DNA from 2 places in the Burkholderia sp. THE68 genome. Region 2 is predicted to be linked to the other one. Evidence: riboswitches for the same ligand, from Rfam matches in the RefSeq annotation. Region 2 holds a riboswitch; the other holds the start of a gene.
What was found. A riboswitch is a leader RNA that binds a small molecule or an ion and turns the genes downstream of it on or off. The one in region 2 is predicted to bind glycine.
Positions count from the first base shown of each region.

Region 1: linked by a shared signal. The riboswitch ahead of BTHE68_RS26510 (D-amino acid dehydrogenase) and the one ahead of gcvT (glycine cleavage system aminomethyltransferase GcvT) in region 2 are both predicted to bind glycine.

Region 1 is NZ_AP022318.1:114,235-117,640, reverse strand. Features, by position in the region: gene BTHE68_RS26515 (cation:proton antiporter) at 1-1,020, opposite strand, end outside; glycine riboswitch at 1,142-1,215, shown strand; glycine riboswitch at 1,226-1,330, shown strand; gene BTHE68_RS26510 (D-amino acid dehydrogenase) at 1,396-2,673, shown strand; gene BTHE68_RS26505 (RidA family protein) at 2,713-3,066, opposite strand.
Region 2 is NZ_AP022315.1:2,691,225-2,694,630, reverse strand. Features, by position in the region: gene BTHE68_RS12820 (hypothetical protein) at 1-699, shown strand, start outside; gene BTHE68_RS12815 (hypothetical protein) at 696-1,088, shown strand; glycine riboswitch at 1,194-1,295, shown strand; glycine riboswitch at 1,306-1,443, shown strand; gene gcvT (glycine cleavage system aminomethyltransferase GcvT) at 1,561-2,685, shown strand; gene gcvH (glycine cleavage system protein GcvH) at 2,748-3,128, shown strand; gene gcvP (aminomethyl-transferring glycine dehydrogenase) at 3,183-3,406, shown strand, end outside.

The DNA.
Region 1 (3,406 bases), on a different replicon from region 2:
GGCCGCCCAGCACGCGATGCCCTTGCCGCCGAACGATGCGAACAGAATGGCGACGGCGGCCACCATGATGGCCGGGTCCATGAGCATGTCGAGCCGCGTGTTGAGACCGGAGTAGGTGAAGAACATCGGCAATAGGAACACGACGACGAAAGGCTGCAGCATGTCGCGCAGCTTCTCGGTCAGCGGGCCGCGCGGCAGCGCGACGCCGAGCAGAAAGCCGCCGAACACCGCGTGAATGCCGATCGAGTCCATCGCGAACGCGCACAGCGAGAACAGCACCATCACGGCGGCGAGCACACTCGTGGGCAGCGGCGCGTCGGGATCGAGTCCGGCGGCGAGCCTGCGCAGCAGCTTGCCGCCGACGAAGATCATGAACAGCGCAAAGGCCGCGCCGCCGCCGATCGCCATATACGCGCCCGTCCACGAGCCGCCGAAGCTCGCCAGCACGATCGCGAGGATGCACCATGCGGCGGCGTCGTCGAAGGCGCCTGCGGTCAGCGCGAGCGTGCCGAGCGAGGTGCCGGCGAGTCCGCGCTCGTGAATGATGCGCGCGAGCATCGGAAACGCGGTGATCGCGATCGCCGCGCCTAAAAACAGCGACGCCTCGTAGAGCCGCACCTTTTCCGCGAAGAGGCCGGTGATCGTGAGCAGCCACGGCGTCAGCGCGAACGCGAGCACGAACGGCGCGAGGATGCCGGCGAGCGAAACGCTCATCGCGCTCCTCGCGCGTGCGCGGAAGTGATCCGCGCGAAATTCCGTGCCGACCAGAAACATATAGAGCCCGACGCCGAGCTGCGCGGCGACGTAGAGCATGCCCATCGTCGCCTTGGGGAAGAGCGCCTGTTGCCAGTGCGGCAGCAGCAGCCCGAAGAGCGAGGGCCCGAGCAGCACGCCCGCGATCATCTCGCCGACCACTTGCGGCTGGCCGACGCGTTGCGCGAGCCGGCCGACCAACTGGCTCGCGAACACAATGACAGCGGCCTGGGCGAAGAAGTAGACGGACAGTTGGGAAGTCGGCATCGTTGGTGCGGTGAAAGAACGGACGACGGCAGTCTGACGGCGAGCCCGGCGGTCTGTCAACGTCGAAGGGGCTTGCCACGCGCGTTTCGTATCGGTATTGTCGAGGGGTTCGACAACGCGCCACGGAAGAGCTCGTCCCCCGCGACGACGCCGACGGAGCAACCGCCCCGGAAACTCTCAGGCAAAAGGACCGTGCGCGCCGGAACATCTGGAGAGCGGCGCTTTCACGCGCCCACCGAAGGGGAGCCCCCGGCTATCGGCGCAAACGTCGACTGCTCGCGGGCGAAACTCTCAGGTACATGGACAGATGGGGCATCGGTGCCGGCTGCGGTATGTAGCCAAGGCCGGCGATGCTCAATAAATCTGGACCATGTCATGTCACGAATCGCCATCATCGGCGCCGGGATCACCGGCGTCACGACCGCTTACGCCCTCGCGCAGCGCGGTTTTCGCGTCACCGTTCTCGAACGCCATCGCTACGCGGCGATGGAAACGTCGTTCGCCAACGGCGGCCAGCTTTCCGCGAGCAACGCCGAAGTGTGGAACAGCCGCGCCACCGTGCTGAAGGGGCTGAAATGGATGTTCACGCGCGACGCGCCCCTTCTGATGAACCCGCGCCCCAGTTGGCACAAGTACAGCTGGATGGGCGAGTTTCTGCGGCATATACCGAACTACCGCGTCAATACGGCTGAGACCGTGCGCCTCGCGATCGCGGCGCGCGAGCATCTCTTTCGCATCGCGCGGGACGAGAACATCGACTTCGATCTCGAACGGCGCGGCATCCTGCATTTCTACGCGACGCGCAAGGAGTTCGACGCCGCCGCGAAGGTCAACGAGATTCTGAAGGGCGCGGGTCTCGACCGGTACGCCGTCACGCCCCAAGAGATCGAATCGATCGAGCCGACTCTGCGCGGTGCGTTTCATGGCGGCTTCTTCACGCCATCGGATTCGACGGGCGACATCCACAAGTTCACGCGCGGACTCGCGGATGCCTGCGCGCGACATGGCGTCGAGTTCCGTTACGACACATCGGTGACATCGATCGATGAGCAGGCGGGGCGTCTCACGCTGACCGTCGAACATGCGGGCGAGTCGCAGCCGCTCGGCTTCGACGGCATCGTGGTCTGCGCGGGCGTCGGCAGCCGGGCGTTTGCCGCGATGGCGGGCGATCATCTCAACGTCTATCCGGTCAAGGGCTATTCGATCACCGTCTGCCTCGACGACGCCCGCAGCCGCGATCATGCGCCGTGGGTCAGCCTGCTCGATGACCGCGCGAAGATCGTCACGAGCCGGCTCGGCGCGGACCGTTTTCGTGTGGCGGGAACGGCGGAGCTGAACGGTTTCAACCGCGATATCCGCGCGGATCGCATCGCGCCGCTGGTCGAATGGACGCGGCGTTATTTCCCCGACGTGTCGACGGCGCGCGTGATTCCGTGGAGCGGCCTGCGCCCGATGTTGCCGAGCATGCTGCCGAAGGTCGGGCAGGGCAAGCGTCCCGGCGTGTTCTACAACACGGGGCACGGGCATCTTGGCTGGACGCTTTCGGCGGCGACGGCCGAACTCGTCGCGGAAGCGGTGTTGCAGCGCTTGCCTCGCCAGCCGGTGCGTGAAGCGGCGCCGGGCGGCATCGAGCGCAGCGAAGCGCTGCTATAAGCCCTCGCGTGGCGCTCCGTGCAAGAGGCGCGTTTCGCCTCAGCCGAGCGCCACGACCGCGATTTCGACGAGCAGATCCGGCGACGCGAGTTGCGCCTGCACCGTCGCGCGTGTGGGCGCGCAGCCTTCGGGTACCCACGCGTCCCATACTTCGTTCATGCCGGCGAAATCGCGGCCGATGTCCGCGAGCCATACTTGCGCGGAGACGAGACGCGTCTTGTCGATGCCGGCCTTGTCGAGAAAGCCGTCGATCTTTTCGAGCACTTTAGCGGTTTGCAGCTTCACGTCCGGCGTGGGATCGGCCGATGTCTGGCCGCCGATGAATACGAGGCCCGCCGCTTTTACGACGCGGCTCATGCGTTGATTGGTGTCGATGCGAACGATATCGTTCATGTGTAGTTCTCCGAGTTAAAAAAATGCGCTAGGGAAGCGCCTGTTACCCGCTTGCTTTTTGTCGCCGGATCCCGTTTTCGTGTCGGTCTATTGGTGATGCCCCTGTGCGGGGCGGCAGTCACTTTCTTTGCTGCTGCAAAGAAAGTAACCAAAGAAAGCAGCCCGATACGCCCGCGGTCACACGCAATTTGGGTATCCTTCTCCTCGCTCGTGGCGTCTGTAGCGAGTGCCCTCACAGGCCACCTCGGGCTTGGACCGCGCACGGTCTGTCACATCGCACCACATAACACAATGGTTCAGCGCCAAATGACTCCGGCCCGCTTCGCGGCCGATGGGTCAA
Region 2 (3,406 bases):
CTTTTAGAGAAGCGCGCGGAACGACCAGAGATGTGCTGGCTTCTTCTTGCTTTCACCGCATTCCTGCAAGGCGAACGAGACGAATGCATCAGATGCGCGGAGGCGGCCTGTGCGTTGGCGAATCACGAAACTATGATCTTGGGCAATGTTTCGTCGCTCTTCGGGAACATGGGTGATGCCCGACGGGCGGCATCTTATGCAGATCGGCTCGCAGCGGTGTCCTCTGGAAATCCGAGGTTCGCCATCCATGCCGCTCGAGTGTTGTGCGCAGCCCTGCATCTCGAAGCAGCCGCGCAGATCATGCACTCACGAGGCGTCCGGCACGCGCTCGATGAGCATGATTCGATTCTGGGAGAAGACGAATTTCTGCGAGATATAGATAACGCAGTGGACCTGTTCCAAACCGCCGGAGTCGACGCCGATCTACGCGTGGCGTTGCTGGAGTCGGCGGTTTTGGCTGTCCGCTCGAAAGGATGCGCAATCAGGCAAGTCATGCCCATCCTGTATCCTGAAGACGACACCATGAGGTATGAACTCTATGCGCAAGCACCTGCTCGCCGATGTGCCGAATTGAGCTTCGCGATTGCAGAAGCCCTCGTCGAGAAATTTGACGACGCTTACCCTGAGTTGATTACCTTCTCGTGCCGTCCGCTCACCTCATACAGGCCAGCGAATACCTTTGCGGAGAGCCTTGCGTGAGTATCGACGTGAGCGACCTGTTAAGCCTGGCGCAGAAACTATCAGAAGGGAAGAGTGAGTGTGAATGGAGAGCGGGCGCGTCGCGTGCGTATTACGCTGCTTACCATCGGGCGCTGGAAATTGCGGACCGCCATTTACCGTCGTGTCGAGACAAGGCCGGTGTTCATGTGCAGCTTGAGAGGCGGCTAGTCGATGCCGGAAAGAAAGGCGGCGAACTCGCGTACATGCTGCGTGAATTGAAGAAAGTAAGAACGCAAGCCGATTATCGACTGGCCATCGCGTTCGAGCAGCCTGACGCATCTGATTTTGTTGCGACATGTCAACTTTTCTTGCCCATGGCGGACTTGCTCGACGCGCATCTGGAGCGCACGGAAACGGCTACATCTTGACCGCTTAGCCCGGGTCAGTCAGGAGCCAGCCGCCACCAGCGGCCCCCCGTCCATCGGACCCGCCCGAATCCGTTTGACAACCCCAATTCGGTCGCGTAAATTCTGCCGCACGCGTCGGGAGAGCGCGTGGTTTTCGTATGCATCGAGAACCGCGCCGCCGAAGGGGCACACCCGCAAACTCTCAGGCAAAAGGACCGACGGCGTCGAGGAACGAAGTTCCTCGCACTCTGGAGAGCGGCAGCGGTTTCATCGAAAACGATGAGCAGGCTGCCCACCGAAGGGGCGCGCGATGAACCGCGGCACGACCGTGCACGGTTCGCGCAATCTCTCAGGTACCGAGGACAGAGGGGTCACGCATCGCAATCGCTCAGCGGCATGAGCCTTGCGCGCTGCTTCCGGCAGCACGAAAGGTCCATCTGCAAAGCGAAATGTGCGCTGCGTGGCCTTTTTTGTCTGGCGAACCGAGGCCCCGATGACTTCTCTTCAACACACGCCCCTGCACGCTGCACACCTCGCGCTCAATGCGCGCATGGTCGATTTCGGCGGCTGGGACATGCCCGTCAACTACGGTTCGCAGATCGACGAGCATCGCGCCGTACGCACCGACGCCGGCATGTTCGACGTGTCGCACATGCGCGTCGTCGATTTCGAGGGCGAAGCCGTCCGCGATTTCTTCAGGTACGCGATCGCCAATAACGTCGACAAACTCACGACGCCCGGCAAGGCGCTCTATTCGTGTCTGCTCGACGGCAACGGCGGCGTGATCGACGACCTGATCGTCTACTACTTCTCCGAAACGCGCTTTCGCGTCGTCGTGAATGCGGGGACGGCGGAGAAGGACATCGCCTGGTTCGGGCAGCTGAACGCCGAAGGCGAATTCAATCTTTCCATCACGCCGCGCCGCGATCTCGCGATCATCGCCGTGCAAGGCCCGAATGCGCGCGAAAAGGCCTGGCAAGTGCTGCCGGATACGCGCGCTCAAACTCAGGACATCAAGCCGTTCAACGCCGTCGTGTTTCCATCGACGCAATACGGCGAGCTGATGCTCGCGCGCACCGGCTACACCGGCGAGGACGGTTTCGAGATCGTCGCCCCGGCGACGCATGTCGAAGCGCTGTGGAACGCGCTTGCCGCCGCCGGCGTGAAGCCGGCCGGTCTCGGCGCGCGCGACACGCTGCGTCTCGAAGCCGGCATGAATCTGTACGGCCAGGACATGGACGAGAAGGTTTCACCGCTCGACGCCGGGCTTGCGTGGACCGTCGATCTGAAAACGGAGCGCGATTTCGTCGGCCGCAGCGCGCTGGAGGCGCACGGTTCGAAGGCGAACTTCGTCGGGCTCGTGCTGATCAAGGAAAACGGCAAGGCGGGCGGCGTGCTGCGCGCACATCAGAAAGTCGTCACGCAACACGGCGACGGCGAAATCACGAGCGGCACCTTTTCGCCGTCGATGCAGGAGTCGATCGCGTTCGCGCGCGTGCCGACGGCCGTTGCCGCCGGGGACACGGTGCAGGTCGTCATCCGCGACAAGCAACTGCCCGCGCGCGTGGTAAAACTTCCGTTCGTGCGCAACGGCAAGGTTTTGGTCGACCTCTCCTGACGCCGTCGCGCTCGTTTTCTCCGATCAAGAACCTCACGAAAGAACCACGCAAGGAGCATTCAATGAGCATCCCGGCCGATCTGAAATACACCGAATCGCACGAATGGGTCCGCACCGAATCCGATGGCACGCTGACCATCGGCATCACCGATCACGCGCAGGAAGCGCTCGGTGACATCGTGTTCGTCGAACTGCCCGCGGTGGGCAAGACCGTCGCGGCGGGCGATGCCATCGCCGTGATCGAATCGGTGAAGGCCGCATCCGACATTTACGCGCCGGTCTCGGGCGAGATCGTCGCCGCCAACGACTCGCTCAGCGCGACGCCCGACCAGGTGAACGGCGCGCCGTACGAAAGCTGGCTCTTCAAGATCAAGCCGGCCGGCGACGCCGGTCTCGACAAGCTGCTCGACGCCGAAGGCTACGGCAAGTCGATCGGCGAATAACCCATCTCAATGACGATGGCGGCTCGGGCAACGAGCCGCATCGCAGGAATTCACATGAAGCTCGAACACCCGGATCGCCTGATGAACCGCACCTCCCTGTCACTCGCCGCGCTCGAATGCCACGACGCATTCGCCGAGCGGCACATCGGCCCCGATGACGCGGACCAGCGCGCCATGCTCGACGCGCTCGGTTTCGCGTCACGCGCGGCCTTCATCGACGCGGTGATTCCTGAATCGATCCGCCGCAAGGAAACGCTGCCGCTCGGCGCGTTCACGCA